Linked DNA regions of Saccharothrix espanaensis DSM 44229. The protein of the gene in region 2 interacts with the protein of the main gene of each other region in a pairwise test. Links are inferred from orthologs where the notes say so. Each region holds a gene or a part of one and is shown on either strand. Other genes may lie near its edges. The genes, in order: BN6_RS15470 and panC.

Region 1 (11,678 bases), 3.0 Mb from region 2 along the record:
GGCGCGATGATCCAGAACATCGTCGACCGGGCCAAGAAGGCGGCCATCAAGAGCCTGCTGGACACCAAGCAGCCGGGTCTGTCGGTGCGGCACCTGCTCGACGCGATCGTGGACGAGTTCGCGGAGAACGAGGACCTGCCGAACACGACGAACCCGGACGACTGGGCCCGGATCTCCGGCAAGAAGGGCGAGCGGATCGTGTACATCCGCACCCTCGTGACCGGCAAGAACCAGGAGTCCGGTCGGGCGATCGACACCGCCACGAACACCGGCCAGTACCTGTAGCACGACCTCGGGAGCCCGTCCGGCGGCCGGACCGCCGGGCGGGCTCCCGCGCGTGGTTCACCCGGCGGGCGCGACCAGGCCGGACTCGTAGGCCGCGATCACCAGCTGGGCCCGGTCGCGGGCCTGCAACTTGTGCAGCAGCCGGCCGATGTGGGTCTTGACCGTGCCCACCGACAGGTGCAGCTCCCGGGTGATCTCGGTGTTGGACAGGCCCCGCGCGATCAGCGCGAGCACCTCCCGCTCCCGGTCGGTGACCCCGGTCAGCCGGACGGTCCTGCGCTCGGGCAGCCGGGCGAACTCGGCGATCAGCCGGCGGGTGACCGAGGGGGACAGCAGGCCGTCGCCGTCGGCGACCACCCGGATCGCGGCGAGCAGCTCGGCGGGCGGCGTGTCCTTGAGCAGGAACCCGCTGGCACCGGCCCGCAGCGCCGAGTACACGTACTCGTCCAGGTCGAACGTGGTCAGGATCAGCACCCGCGCGGACGAGAACGCCGAGAGCTCCCGGGTCGCGGCGATGCCGTCCATGCCGGGCATCCGGACGTCCATCAGCACCACCTGGGGCGAGGTCTCCCGCACCACGGACACCGCCGCGGCACCGTCACCGGCCTCGCCCACCACCCGCAGGTCCGGTGCCGAGTCCACCAGCACCCGGAAGCTGCCGCGCAACAACGCCTGGTCGTCGACCACCACCACGTCGATCACGCGAACGGCACCTCGGCCGACACCTGGAACCCGCCGTCGCCGCGCGGTCCCGCCGAGAACGTCCCCCCGTACACCGCCACCCGCTCCCTCATCCCGATCAGACCGTGCCCGCCGCCGGTGGAGCCGAGCACGCGTTCGCCCGGCCCGTCGTCGGTCACCGAGATGCGCACCGCTGCCTCCCCGACTTCCACGACCACCGCGCACCGGGCCGGTGCCGCGTGCTTGACCACGTTCGTGACCGACTCCTGCACGATCCGGAACACGGTCAACCCGACCGCCTCCGGCAATTGTCCACCGGTCACCGACAGCTCGACCGGAACCCCGGCCATCGACGCCCGTCCCAGCAATCCGGGCAAGTCGGCCAAACCGGGCATGGGGGCCAGTTCGGCGTCGGAATCGGACCGCAACACCCCCAGCAGCCGCCGCATCTCCACCAACGTGCTCCGGCTGGCGGTCTCGATCACCTGCAACGCCTCCTGGGCCTGCTCGGGCTGCTCGGCGGCCACGTGGTTCGCGATCCCGGCTTTCACCGCGATCAGCGACAGGCTGTGCGCGACCACGTCGTGCAGTTCCCGGGCGATCCGCATCCGCTCGTCCACGACCGCCCGCGCCGCGTGTTCCGCCGCCTGGCGCTCGGCGTAGCCGCGGCGGACCTGCGTGGACCGGCCCAACGCCCAGGCACCGCCGGACAGCAGCACCACGAACGCGGCCAGGCCGATGTCGTCCGGCCACGGCTCACCGATGAAGATCGACACCGCCGACAGCACCAGAGAGCAGACCAACGCACCTACGGCGCGCTTGTGGGCCACTACCGCCGCGACCATGTACAAGGCGAACGCCGTGGGCACGAAAGGCTCCAGCGTGATGTGCACGGTGGTGGCGACGGTCTGCGCGACCACCACGACACCGAACACCGCCAACGGCCACTTCCGCCGGACCGCGAGTGGCAGCCCGATCAGGACCGCCAGGGCGTACCCGAACCACAGCGGCACGGTCGCCGCCCGTTGCTCGGCGAACCCGAGGTACGTCACCGTCACGGCCACGCCCGCGACCACGTCGAGTGCGAACAGGTACGCCGTGGGCAGCCATCGGACGAAGCGGGATCTCACCGGCCGAACCTAACGGCCCCGGCCGGGCACCACATCGGACCGTGGTCCGACCTCGGCCGAAGACCTCCGTCCGATCCGGCGGGCCGGCGCGACCGCGAAGCTCGTCACCGTGATCGAAGTACGCGAACTCACCAAGCGCCACGGCAGCGCCAGAGCCGTCGACGGCCTGAGCTTCGAGGTGAAACCCGGTTACGTGGCGGGCTTCCTGGGCCCGAACGGCGCGGGGAAGTCCACCACGATGCGGGTCATCCTCGGGCTGGACCGCCCCACCTCCGGCGAGGCCCTCGTCAACGGCCGGCACTACGCCGACATCGAACACCCCATGCGCCACGTGGGCGCGCTCCTGGACGCCGGCGCGGTGCACGGTGGCCGCAGCGCCCATAACCACCTGAACGTGCTCGCACGCAGCAATGGCATCGGCCGGGCCCGCGTGGTGCAGACGCTCGAACAGGTCGGGCTCGCGGGCGTGGCCGACCGCCGGGTCTCGACCCTCTCGCTGGGCATGAAGCAACGCCTCGGCGTGGCCGCCGCCCTGCTCGGCGATCCGGGCGTGCTGCTGTTCGACGAGCCGGTCAACGGCCTGGACCCGGAGGGCATCCGCTGGATCCGGCACCTCATGCGCGGGCTGGCCGCCGAGGGGCGGACCGTCCTGGTCTCCAGCCACCTGATGAGCGAGATGGCGCTGACCGCCGACCGGGTGATCGTCATCGGCCGGGGCCGGTTGATCCTGGAGGCGTCCATGCAGGACCTGGCCGACCGGTTCCAGAAGGACGTCCTCGTCCGCACCTCCGCCCGCGCCGAACTGGCGGAATCGCTGCGGCGGGCGGGTGCCGAGGTCCGCTCCGAGCCGGACGCGCTGATCGTGCACGGGCTCACCGCCTACGACATCGGCGAACTGGCCGCGCGCCACCACCTCCCGGTGCACGAGCTGACCCCGAGGACGGCGTCGCTGGAGGACGCCTACCTGGAGCTGACCGAGGACAGCGCCGAGTACCGCACCGAGTACCGCACCGAGGGGGTGGCCCGGTGACCGACGCGCTCGCTTCCGAGTTCCTCAAGCTCCGGACCGTCCGCTCGACGGTGCACCTGCTGCTGTCGCTGGCGTTGACGCTGGCGGCGGGCGTGCTGGTGTCGTACCTGATGACCGCCGACTACGACGCGCAGCCGCCGGAGGTGCAGGCCCGTTTCGGGTCCGCCGACCCGGGCATGGTGGTGGTGACGTTCGGCCAGTTCGTGCTCGGCGTGCTGGGCGCGCTGGCGGTGACCTCGGAGTACGGCAGCGGGATGATCCGCACCGCGTTGGTGTCCGTGCCCCGGCGCAGGTCGTTGCTGCTGGCCAAGACCGTCGTCGTCGGAGGGGTGTCGACGGTGGTGGGCGCGGTGGTGACGCTGCTGGCGTACCTGGCGGGCGAGGCGATCACGGGCGACCGGCCCAAGCCGATCTCGGCCTACGACTCGTTCGCCGAGGCGTGGCCGACGCTGCTGGCGAGCACGGCCGCGCTGGCGCTGCTCGGTCTGCTCGGGCTGGGCCTGGGGTTCCTGCTGCGGTCCACGGCGGGCACTCTGGTCACGTTGTGCGGGCTGCTGTTCGTGCTCCCGGCGATGACGATGTTGCTGCCCTCGCCGTGGGACGAACGGGTGAGCGCGGTGATGCTGCCGGGCTTGCCGGCACAACTCGCCGGTCACCTCCCGGACGCGCCGCTGACACCGTGGGGAGCAGCGCTGTTCATGGTGATGTACCTGGTAGCGGCCTTGGGCGGGGGATTGGTGGCGTTGTCGCGCCGGGACGCCTGAGTGTCTTGACGGACGCGGAGCGTGGTCACTACAGTCCGATTCATAGTAAGGAAACTTTCCTGACTAATTCCGCTCAGTCACCGCCGCCCAGACCGAGAGGGGAGAGCCGCATGGCACGGCTCCGGATCGCACTGGCCCTGGCGGCCACGCTCGCACTACCCGGCGTCCTGGTGGGCGCGGCACAAGCGGCACCCACGCCCGGGTTGTCGACCCAGGCGGCAGCCGCCCTGCCCGCGGGCTCGCCCGCCGCGGTCAACGGCCAGCTCAAGGTGTGCGGCGTCAAGCTGTGCAACAAGTACGGCAAGCCGATCCAGCTCCGCGGCATGAGCACGCACGGCATCCAGTGGTACTCGCAGTGCGTCAAGACCGCCTCGCTCGACGCGCTGGCGGGCGACTGGAAGGCCGACGTCCTCCGGATCTCCATGTACATCCAGGAAGACGGGTACGAGACCAACCCGCGCAAGTTCACCGACATGGTGCACGGGTACATCGAGGAGGCCACCAAGCGCGGCCTGTACGCCCTGGTCGACTGGCACCAGCTCGACCCCGGCGACCCGAACTACAACACCTCGCGCGCCAAGACGTTCTTCAAGGAGATCGCCCAGCGGCACAAGGACAAGACCAACATCATCTACGACATCGCCAACGAGCCGAACAACGTGTCGTGGGCGAAGGTCAAGTCCTACGCCGAGCAGGTCATCCCGGTCATCCGCGCCGAGGACTCCGACAGCCTGGTGCTGGTCGGCACGAACGGCTGGTCCACCTTCGGGCACTCCGACGGCAAGGACCCGCAGGACGTGGTCAAGAACAAGGTGTCCGCGTCGAACGTCATGTACACGTTCCACTTCTACGCCGGCGACCACGGCAGCGACTACCTCGCCGTGCTGTCGAAGCTCGCCGACCAGGTGCCGGTGTTCGTCACCGAGTTCGGCACCCAGAAGGCGTCCGGCGACGGCTCGAACAACTTCACCCAGTCGCAGAAGTACATCGACCTGATGAACGCGAAGAAGATCAGCTGGGTCAACTGGAACTTCTCCGACGACGAGCGCTCCGGCGCGGTGTTCAAGCCCGGCACCTGCTCCGGCTCCTCGTTCACCGGCACCAGCAAGCTCAAGCCCGCCGGCGTGTGGATCCGCGACCGCATCCGCACCGCCGACGACTTCCCGACGAGCTGACCGCCCCGGCCCGGATGTACCCGCTCTGATCACGGTGACCCGCGGCCCGACGTGGCTGCGGGTTACCGTAGGCAGGTGTCCGACATCGCCCTTGGTCTCGCCGCGCTCGGCCGTCCCGCCTACATCAACCTGGGACGGGAGGATGCGCTGCCGGCCCACCGCGACGTCGACGCGATGCGCGCCGCCTGCCACGAGGTGCTCGACGCCGCCTACGCGGCCGGCGTGCGGCGGGTCGACGCGGCCCGCTCCTACGGCCGGGCCGAGGAGTTCCTGGCCCAGTGGCTCGCCGAGCGCGGCCACCGCGACGTCCGGGTCTCCAGCAAGTGGGGCTACGAGTACGTCGCGGACTGGCGGCCGGACGCCGAGGTGCACGAGGTCAAGGAGCACTCCGTGGCCCGGTTCACCCGCCAGTGGGGTGAAACCGAGGCGCTGCTCGGCCACCACGTCGAGCTGTACGAGGTGCACTCGCTGACCGACGACAGCCCCCTGTTCGGCGACCTGGAGCTGCTGGCGGCGCTCGGCGCGCTGCGCGACTCCGGCGTCCGCCTGGGCTTCTCCACCTCCGGGCCGCGCCAGGCGGACACCGTGCGCCGCGCCCTGGAGCTGGAGATGGAGGGGCGGCGGCTGTTCGAGGCCGTCCAGTCCACCTGGAACGTCCTGGAGCCCTCCGCCGGCGCGGCGCTGGCGTGGGCGCACGAGACCGGCGCCGAGGTGTTCGTCAAGGAGGGGCTGGCCAACGGCCGGCTCGCGGTCGACCCGCCGGCGCGGGTCCGCGAGCTCGCCGAGAAGCACGACGTCGGCCCGGACGCGATCGCGCTCGCCGCCGTGCGCGCCCAGCCGTGGGCGGACGTGGTGCTCTCCGGCGCGGCGAGCGCCGGGCAGCTGCACGCCAACCTCAAGGCGCGCGAGGTCGACCTGGACCCCGACGAGCTCGACCTCGCCGAGGACCCGGGCGGCTACTGGGCTACTCGGGCCGCGCTGCCCTGGGCGTGAGGCGCACCGCCCCCGAGTCGAGGTCGATCGCCCGGTCGTTCGGCGGCGCGCCGTCCTCCTCCTCGTCGCGCAGCATCAGCTCGGTGCGCCGCTGGTCCATCTCGGCGAGCTTGGTGCCGTAGAGCATCAGCGTGAACTCGTCGAGGCCCGCCTGCCCGACCACGGGGTGCTCGCCCCTGCGCCGGCGGATCCACCGCAGCAGCTTCTCCCCGGTCGCCAGGGCGAACAGCAGCACGGCGAGGCCGGGGATCGACATCGCGAAGATCATGCCCACGAGAACCACTCCCTGATCAGGGCCCGACCGTCCGGCACCACCGGCCACTCGGGGCACTCCGCCTTCGCCCGGACTTCGGCCACGTCCACCCACTCGCCCGATGCGACCTCTTCGGGTTGCAGGGTGAACGGACCGTCGCAGCGCACCTCGTAAACGTGCGCGATGTAGCGGATGGTTCCGTCGACGAACGGTGTCTTGAAGAGGAACTTCGGCGGTTCGGTGACACCCAGCTCCTCGGCCAGCTCGCGCACCGCGCACTCGTCCGGCGTCTCGTCCGCCGCGACGACTCCGCCGCACGTCGGGTCGTACAGGCCGGGGTAGACGTCCTTGGTGTCCGTACGACGGTGCACGAACAGCCGCTCGCCGTCCCGTGACCGCACGACGATCACCGCGCACGCGTGCCACAGGCCCTCCGCGCGCATCCGTGCCCGCGTCGCCGAGCCCACCGGAGTGCCGTCCGGGTCCACCACCAGCACGTGCTCCACGAGATCCTCCCCAGGTCGTATCCACCAGTGATACCTCGGGGCGACGCCCGCCGACGACTCCCGTTCATACGGTCTTGTCGTTCGCGTCATGAGGAGGAGTTGTGCCCACATCCCTGCGGCTCGCGGTGGCCGAGTTCCGCAACCGACCAGGCCGGGCCGTGCTGCCCGGGGTCGCCCTGGTCGTCGGCGTCGCCTGCCTGCTGGCCGCCCTGATGCTCAGCGACGCCATGGTCAAGGCCACCAACGACGGCGCTCCGGTCGTCCCGGCCGACGTGGACCTCGTGGTGCGCACGGTGCCCCTCACCGACGGGGTGCTCGACCAGGCGACCGCCGACCGGGTCGCCGCCGCGCCCGGCGTGCGCGAGGTCGTCGCGGTCAAGCGGACCGGGGTCGACCTGCTGCTCGCCGACGGCCGGGCGGACCCGCGCCGGCGCGCCGTGGCCGACGTCGAACCGGACCGGGAGGGGCTGCGCCGGGTGCCGATCCTGGAGGGCCGCTCGCCCGGCCGCGACGGCGAGATCGCCCTCGACCGGGTGACCGCCTACCAGCACGACCTGCACCCCGGCGCGTCCGTCCGGATCGCCGACGCGGCCGGCAAGCCGCTCGACGTCGTCGTCCGGGGGATCACCAAGCGCGGCGCGCAGGGTGAGCAGCCCTCGCTCGTCGTGGGGGAGGGGCTCGCCGCCAAGCTCGGCGGCGAGCCCGACCACCTGGCGCTGTACGTGCTGGGCGGTGACGCGGCGGGCGTCGCGCAGGCGGCGGGCGAGTCGCTGCGGGTCACCCCGGCGGCCGCGGTCAAGGCCGAACCGCCGTCCGACGACCTCGCCGTCGTGCTGCTGCCCTTCAGCATCCTCGCGCTCGCCACCTCGGTGTTCGTCGCGGCGGCGACGTTCCGGGCCGTGTACGCGCAACGCCAGAAGCACACCGCCCTGATGCGCTGCCTGGGCGCGCACCGGGGGCCGCTGGTCTGGGCGAACCTGCTGGAAGCCCTGCTCACCGGCGCGGTCGCGGGCGCGGTCGGCGCGCTGCTGGGCGGCACCGTCGCGTGGCTGCTGGCCCGGCTGTTCGACTCGACCGGGCTGTCCACGATGCTCGGCGCGGTCCAGCTCGACCCGGCGCTGGTGCCCTCCGGCGGGCAGTTGCTGCTCGGTGTCGCGGTGGCCGCCCTGCTCAGCGCGTTCGCCGCGGTCCGGCCGGCGCTGGCCGCCGCGCGCATCTCGCCGCTGGCCGCGCTGCGGACCTCCGAAGGCGCCACGCCGGACAGTGCCGTGGTCCGCCGTCGACGGGTGTTCGGCCTGGTCCTGGTCGCGGCCGCGACGGGGATGGCGGCGCTCGGCGTGCTCGCCAAGGGTTCGGTCGCGGCGATCTTCCTCATCCTGTTCTCCGGCATCACGGCCGTCTTCGGCCTGTTCGGCGTGCTCGGGCCGGTCGTGGTGCCCGCGCTCGGCCGGATCTTCGGCTCGGTGGCGAGCCGGTTCGGCGGCGCGCAGTGGAAGCTGGCCTCCGCCGAGGTGCGGCGGGTGCCGCAGCGCTCCGCGTCGGTCGCCATGCCGCTGCTGCTGGCCGCCGCCATGGTCACCTACTTCGCGGTCACCGTCGGGTCGGCGCAGAACCTGGAGGACGAGTTCAGCAACGCGCCCCGACCGGACGCGGTGGTCGCCGACTCCGGCGGCCGTCCGCTCGACCCCGCCGCGGCGGCGGCCGTGAACCGGCCGGAGGTCGCCGGCACCGTCGTCCTGCACACCACGCGGGGCAGCCAGACCGACAACGTCGGCGAGCGCTACACCACCCGGGTCGCCGGCGTGGACGCCGGGCGGATGCGCGACTTCCTGGCCGGGCAGTCCGTCGCCCGTCCCGACTTCGTCGACGGGACCGTGCTGCTGGAGGAGTACACCGCGCGCAACCTGGGCGCGACGGTCGGCCGGCCGGTCACGGTGGAGGGCCTGCCCGGCGGGTCGCGCACGGCGACGTTCGTCGGCACCGTCCCCGACACCCTCGTGGACAACGCGGACGTGATCCTGCCCGACACCGGGCTGGCCGCCGCGTCGAAGGTCCTGGTCTCGTTCAAGCCGGGTGCCGATCCCGCGGCGTTCCAGAGCGCCGTGCGCGCCTCCCTGGGCTCCGCGCCGACCGTCCTGGTGACGACCAAGGTCGACACGAATTCGGAGAACCAGCGCTACCTCGACCTGGGGATCATGATGCTGATGGTGCTGCTGGGGCTTTCCGTCGCGGTGGCCGTGACCGGGATCGGCACCGCGCTGACGATCTCCGTGCAGGAACGTCGCAAGGAGATGGCGCTGCGCCGCGCGCTGGGCGTGACCAAGGGCGGCCTCCAGGGCGGGGTGATCGCCGAGGCGGTGCTGTTGTCGCTGGTGGGCGTGCTCGGCGGCGGGTTGTTCGGGTTGGTGTACGCCGAGCTGACGCTGCTGGCCTTCGGCGTCTACGCGCTGCCCGGCGCGTCGCTGGTGCCGCTGCTGGTCGGCGGGCTGGGCGTGGTCGTGCTGGCCGTGGTCGCGGCCTTCGGACCGGCCCGCGGCGCGTCCCGGATCCGGCCCGCCGCCGGCCTGGCCGCCGGGTGAAACGTGACCTGGGCCCCCGCGAAATGTCGGCCCCACGCCGTAGGCTGCCAGCTATGCGGCGGATCATGGGAACCGAAGTCGAGTACGGCATCTCGGTGCCGGGTGACGCGACGGCCAACCCGGTGCTCACCTCGACACAGGTGGTGCTCGCCTACGCGGCGGCCGCCGACATACCGCGGGCCCGGCGCGCCCGCTGGGACTACGAGGTCGAATCGCCGCTGCGCGACGCGCGCGGCTTCGACCTGGGCGGGCCCGGCGGCCACCCCGGCGACAGCGACGTCGAGGACCTGGGCGCGGCCAACGTCATCCTGACCAACGGCGCGCGGCTCTACGTCGACCACGCGCACCCGGAGTACTCCGCGCCCGAGGTCACCAACGCGCGGGACGCGGTGATCTGGGACAAGGCGGGCGAGCGGATCATGGAGGAGGCGGCCATGCGCGCCGCCACCGTGCCCGGCCAGCCCCGGCTCCAGCTCTACAAGAACAACGTGGACGGCAAGGGCGCCAGCTACGGCACCCACGAGAACTACCTGATGCAGCGCAGCACCCCGTTCACCGCCGTGATCTCGGGCCTGACGCCGTTCTTCGCCTCCCGCCAGGTCGTGGTGGGCTCCGGCCGGGTCGGCATCGGCCCGTCCGGCGAGGAGGCGGGCTTCCAGCTCTCCCAGCGCTCGGACTACATCGAGGTCGAGGTCGGCCTGGAGACCACGCTCAAGCGCGGCATCATCAACACCCGCGACGAGCCGCACGCCGACGCCGACAAGTACCGCCGGCTGCACGTCATCATCGGCGACGCGAACCTGGCCGAGTACTCCACCTACCTCAAGGTCGGCACCGCCTCGCTGGTGCTGGACATGATCGAGGCCGGCCGCCGGTTCGACGACCTGCGGCTGCTCGACCCGGTCCGCGCGGTGCACCAGATCAGCCACGACCCGACGCTCAAGACCAAGGTCGAGCTGACCGGCGGCCGCAAGTTCACCGGCCTGGACATCCAGTACGCCTACCACGAGCGCGCCTCGCGGTTCGTGGAGCAGGAGGGCTACGGCGACCGAGACGTGCTGCGGGTGTGGGGCGAGGTGCTCGACGCGCTGGCCCGCGACCCGCAGGAGTGCGCCGACCGGCTCGACTGGCCCGCCAAGCTGCGCCTGCTGGAGGGCTACCGCGCCCGCGACGGCCTGGCCTGGGGCTCGCCCCGGCTGCACCTGGTCGACCTGCAGTACTCCGACGTGCGGCTGGACAAGGGCCTGTACAACCGGCTGGTCGCCCGCGGCTCGATGAAGCGCCTGGTCAGCGAGGAGGAGGTGCGCGCCGCGGTGCTCGCGCCGCCGGAGGACACCCGCGCCTACTTCCGCGGCCGGTGCCTGGAGCGGTACCCGACCTCGGTGGCCGCCGCGTCGTGGGACTCGGTGATCTTCGACCTGGGCCGCGAGTCGCTGGTCCGGATCCCCACCCTGGAGCCCCTGCGCGGCACGAAGGCGCACGTCGGAGCGCTGCTGGAGGCCTCGGACACGGCGGAGCAACTGGTCGAGGCGCTCACCCGCGGCTGATCAACGCCACGCGAGTGGCAGGCGCAGGATGTCGTGCCCGGTGGGTAGTGTTGGACACGAGGACCGGATGAGCGGGGAGGTCGACATGGCCCAGGAACAGGTCCAGCGGCAAGGCGGCGGTGACGGCGACGACGAGGGCGACGGCGCTGCCGCCGCCGGTCAGGAACGTCGGGAGAAGCTCGGCGAGGACGTCGACGCGATCCTCGACGAGATCGACGACGTCCTGGAGGAGAACGCCGAGGACTTCGTCCGCGCGTACGTGCAAAAGGGCGGCGAGTAGCAGCCTCCGGCTGGAGTAGGGAGAAAAACGCACCTATGGACTACAGCTCGACCGGGCACTTCCCGGCCGCGTCGCTGCCCCCGGCCTACCTGCGGCCGGGGTCGTCGTCGTTCACCGATTTCCTCCGTGCCCAGGCCCCCGAGCTGCTGCCGTCCGCGCAGCGCTACCCGGAGGGCTCGGTGGTGCAGGCTCCGCACGGCACGACCGTCGTGGCGCTGACCTACAAGGGCGGTGTGGTGCTCGCCGGCGACCGGCGGGCCACCATGGGCAGCACGATCGCCCAGCGCGACATGAAGAAGGTCTTCGTCACCGACGACTACTCGGCGGTGGGCATCGCGGGCACCGCGGGCATCGCCATCGAGATCGTCCGGCTGTTCGCGGTGGAACTCCGGCACTACGAGAAGATCGAGGGCGTCTCGCTGTCCCTGGACGGCAAGGCCAACCGGCTGTCCGCG
Region 2 (4,280 bases):
GTTGGGTTTGCCAGAGGGCGGGTGGTGTTCGTCGCAGTTGAGTTCAGTCCGGCGGGCGCGGGATTACGCTCGCGGCCGTCGTCCGGTACCCGCCTAGGGCCTGGAACGCCACTGAAGGAGTACGTCGCATGGACGCGACCCCCCGCCCCGCGCGGCTGGCTGTCGGAGTGATCTCGGCAGGCCGGGTGGGCTCGGTGCTCGGCGCCGCCCTGACCAGGGCGGGCCACGTCGTGAGCTCGGTGTCGGCGGTGTCGCGCGAGTCGCTGCGCCGGGCCGAGGAACTGCTGCCGGACGTGCCGGTGGCTCCACCGCCCGAGGTCGCCGCGTCGGCCGACCTCGTGCTGCTGGCCGTGCCCGACGACGAGCTGGCCGGGCTGGTCCGCGGCCTGGTCGCCACCGGGTCGCTGCGCGCCGGGCAGATCGTCGTGCACACCAGCGGCGCGCAGGGGATCGGCGTGCTGGAACCGGCCCGCGCGGTCGGTGCGCTGTGCGTGGCCCTGCACCCGGTGATGACGTTCACCGGACGCTCCGAGGACGTCGAGCGGATGACCGCGTGCTCGGTCGGCGTGACCGCCGCGGACGGCGACGACGCGGCGTGGAACGTCGGCGAGGCCCTGGTCGTGGAGATGGCCGCGGAGCCCGTGCGCATCCCCGAAACCGCCCGCCCGCTCTACCACGCGGCACTCGCGCACGGCGCGAACCACCTGATCACGCTGGTCGCGGACTGCGCGGACCTGCTCCGCTCGGCCGGGATCGGCGACGCCGAGCGGATGCTCGGGCCGCTGCTGTCGGCCGCGCTGGACAACGTCCTGCGGCACGGCGACCGGGCGCTCACCGGGCCGGTCGCGCGCGGCGACGCCGGCACCGTGGCAAAGCACCTGCGCGTCCTGGCGTCCGAAGCGCCTGACACCCTTGACCCGTACCGGGTTCTCGCGCGCCGCACCGCCGACCGCGCAGAGGCCGCCGGGCTGCTCAAGCCCGATCCGGCCGCCGACGTCCGCACCACTCTTGAGGACCGATGACCAAGCCGCTCACCAAAGACGACTACGTGCCCAACGACGTCACGGTGCACCGTGACCCGGAGCGGTTGCGGCGGGTGGTGCGCGCACTGCGGGCCGCCGGGCGCAACATCGCGCTCGTCCCGACCATGGGCGCGCTGCACGAGGGCCACCGGAAGCTGATCCGGGAAGCGCACGTCATGCAGAACACCGTGGTCGTGGTGTCGATCTTCGTCAACCCCGCGCAGTTCGGTCCCGCGGAGGACTTCTCGACCTACCCCCGGACGTTCGAGTCCGATGTGGACGTCTGCCGGCAGGAGCGGGCCGGCCTGGTGTTCGCGCCGGAGGCGGAGGACATGTACCTGCCCGGTGCGACGGTGACCCTGTCGCCCGGACCGCTCGGCGACGAGCTGGAGGGCGCGTCCCGGCCGGGGCACTTCGCCGGCGTGCTGACCGTGGTGTCCAAGCTGTTCAACATCGTGCAGCCGACGTACGCGGTGTTCGGGGAGAAGGACTACCAGCAGTTGACGCTGATCCACCGGATGGCGCGGGACCTGGACTTCCCGGTGGCCGTGGTGGGCGTGCCGACCGTGCGCGAACCGGACGGCCTGGCCCTGTCCTCGCGCAACCGGTACCTGTCGGAGGAGGAGCGGTCGGCGGCCACCGCGCTGTCGGCGGCGCTGGTGGCGGGCGCGCACGTGAGCGGCGGCGGCGCGGCGGCGGTGCTGTCGGCGGCGTCCTCGGTGCTCGCGGCCGTGCCGTCGGTGGACGTGGACTACCTGGAACTGCGGGCACCGGACCTGGGGCCCGCGCCGGAGAACGGGGACGCGCGGCTGCTCCTCGCCGCGCGAGTGGGCTCCACCCGACTGATCGACAACATCGCCGTGCTGCTCGGCACCGGCGACGAGTGAGGGGGACCGCGATGTTCCGCACCATGCTCAAGTCGAAGATCCACCGGGCCACGGTGACCCAGGCCGACCTGCACTACGTGGGCTCGGTGACCGTGGACCAGGACCTGATGGACGCCGCCGACCTGCTGGCCGGCGAGCAGGTGGCGATCGTGGACGTGACCAACGGGGCGAGGCTGGAGACCTACGTCATCGCCGGTGAGCGCGGGTCGGGCGTGATCGGCATCAACGGGGCGGCGGCGCACCTGGTCAAGCCCGGCGACCTGGTCATCCTGATCGCGTACGGGCAGATGGACGACACCGAGGCGCGCGCGTACCAGCCGAGGGTGGTGTTCGTGGACGCGGACAACCGGGTCGTCGACCTCGGAGCGGACGCCGCGCACGCGCCGGAGGGCTCCGGCCTGGTCAGCGGTGCTGTTGTCGCGGACCCCGCGGGCGTGTCGCTCGTCGCCGTGACCGGTACTCCTACTTCGTCGTCCGAGACCGAGGACGCCACGGCGTTGGACGCGTTGATCCAGGCCGAGAACTGACCGGGTCTCGGCGGAGGGGAAGTTCCTGTGCTGCTCGCCATCGACGTCGGCAACACCAACATCGTCCTGGGCCTGTACGACGGGACGGGGGACAAAGCCGCCCTGGTGCGTGACTGGCGGATGCGCACCGACGCGCGGATGACCGCCGACGAGCTGGCGCTGACCATGCGCGGGTTGTTGGGGGAGTACGCGGACAAGATCACCGGCATCTCGGCGCTGTCGACGGTCCCGGCGGTGCTGAGGGAACTGCGCGTGATGCTCGGCCGGTACTACTCGGCGGTGCCGAAGGTGCTGGTGGAGCCGGGAGTGCGGACCGGCGTGCCGCTGCTCGTGGACAACCCGAAGGAAGTCGGCTCGGACCGGGTGATCAACACCCTCGCCGCGCACCACCTGCACAGCACGGCGTGCGTGGTGGTCGACTTCGGCACGTCGACGAACCTGGACGTCATCTCGGCCAAGGGCGAGTTCCTGGGCGGCGCACTGGCCCCCGGCATCGAGATCTCGGTCGACGCCCTGGCCGCCCGCGCGGCACAGCTGCGCAAGGTGGAGCTGGTACGACCCCGTTCGGTGATCGGGAAGAACACGGTCGAGTGCCTCCAGTCCGGGATCGTGTACGGATTCGTGGGTCAGGTGGACGGCCTGGTACGCCGGATCGTGGACGAACTCCAGGTGAGCGAACCCGGCCCGGTGACGGTGATCGCCACCGGCGGCCTGGCACCGCTGGTGGTCACGGAGTCGGCCACGATCCACGCCCACGTCCCGGACCTGACCCTGCTGGGCCTGCGCCTGGTCTTCGAACGCAACATGCGCTGACCCGTTCCGGCTCTGCCCTGAGCCCCCGCGTGACTGGGTTCTTCAAGCTCGCCGGCCGGCTTGTCGCTTGGCTGGTGGTCTCGGACTGTTGTGCCGGATTGTCGGTGGTGCGTGGGAAAATGGTGTTGGGGGCCGGAGGCCACGCTTGTCGGCGTCGGCGTGCTGACCTGCGCGTTCGAGCGGTCGCGCTGGGCTGGTGCAGAGGATTGTCGGTGGTGCGTGGGAAAGTGGTGTCGGGGGCCGGAGGCCACGCTTGTCGGCGTGGCCTGACGTGGCTGTTCTAGCGGCTGTGCCGCCGCGTGCGCGGGAAGTCGCCTCCCACGTGAGGACCTCCGACCCGCTTCCGGACCGCCCAGGTGTGCGCGGGCCAGGCACTATCGGAGCGTTCGTCGTCGTCCGCATTGGGTCCGGGGCTGGTTGCGAAGCCCGGCCAGGTGCAGCAGGCGGGCCGGTGAGGCCCAAAAGCGAAAAGCGTCCTCGCCGGACGGGCGAGCCGCCAAGGATGACGGAAAAGCGGGTGGCGGCAGGTGGATTGTGGGGGTGCGGGTGTGCTCCTGCATGTGGGCACGGTGGGTGGGCGGGCCGGCGCTGGGCGGTTAGCGGCGCTGAAGGCGGGTCGCTTCTGTCACCAACGGGAAGTCGAACTCGCCCGTTGCCGTTTCCGGGTTGCTTTTCAGGTAGGTCAGCAGGGACGTCAGCAGTTCCTCCCGTTCCGCTGCCGAGATCACGAGGGTGTGGGAGTGGGTGCCGATCGTCGCCACCAGGGACTCCGCCGTTCGGCGGTGCGTGTGGGGGAACTTCCGGGTTTCCACGTCCTTGTACGCCTCGTGTTCCGGGATGTCTTCTTCCACCGAGTGCTGGTGGCTCACGGTCGACTTGCCCAACTCGTTGAGCTTCGCGACCCACGGCACCGTTACGTCGGAGTCGTTCCACAGGCTGGCCAGGACGCCTCCTGGGCGCAGGACCCGGGCGATCTCGGTCAGCGCCTTCGCCTTGTCGAACCAGTGGAACGCTTGTCCCACCAGTACGGC

What was found.
Region 1: the proteins of panC (region 2) and BN6_RS15470 interact in binary tests that used the Escherichia coli proteins (3 or more experiments, as listed by UniProt). The link is inferred for Saccharothrix espanaensis DSM 44229 from one-to-one orthologs.

Annotation. Positions count from the first base shown.
Region 1 is NC_019673.1:3,377,820-3,389,497, forward strand. The notes cover bases 5,071-7,985. They hold BN6_RS15470 (NUDIX hydrolase), read right to left. Parts: upstream 6,818-7,985; coding sequence 6,323-6,817; downstream 5,071-6,322. Other genes in these bases: BN6_RS15460 (aldo/keto reductase), read left to right, coding at 5,141-6,058; BN6_RS15465 (DUF6191 domain-containing protein), read right to left, coding at 6,030-6,326; BN6_RS15475 (FtsX-like permease family protein), read left to right, coding at 6,919-7,985. In the rest of the region: arc (proteasome ATPase), read left to right, coding at 1-285; BN6_RS15435 (response regulator), read right to left, coding at 343-987; BN6_RS15440 (sensor histidine kinase), read right to left, coding at 984-2,096; BN6_RS15445 (ATP-binding cassette domain-containing protein), read left to right, coding at 2,206-3,126; BN6_RS15450 (ABC transporter permease), read left to right, coding at 3,123-3,890; BN6_RS15455 (glycoside hydrolase family 5 protein), read left to right, coding at 4,001-5,065; more of BN6_RS15475, read left to right, coding at 7,986-9,396; depupylase/deamidase Dop, read left to right, coding at 9,450-10,943; BN6_RS15485 (ubiquitin-like protein Pup), read left to right, coding at 11,029-11,223; prcB (proteasome subunit beta), read left to right, coding at 11,259-11,678.
Region 2 is NC_019673.1:364,039-368,318, forward strand. The notes cover bases 1-2,963. They hold panC (pantoate--beta-alanine ligase), read left to right. Parts: upstream 1-1,018; coding sequence 1,019-1,909; downstream 1,910-2,963. Other genes in these bases: BN6_RS01780 (Rossmann-like and DUF2520 domain-containing protein), read left to right, coding at 129-1,022; panD (aspartate 1-decarboxylase), read left to right, coding at 1,921-2,436; BN6_RS01795 (type III pantothenate kinase), read left to right, coding at 2,464-2,963. Outside these bases: more of BN6_RS01795, read left to right, coding at 2,964-3,249; BN6_RS01800 (class I SAM-dependent methyltransferase), read right to left, coding at 3,846-4,280. UniProt on the Escherichia coli protein: Catalyzes the condensation of pantoate with beta-alanine in an ATP-dependent reaction via a pantoyl-adenylate intermediate.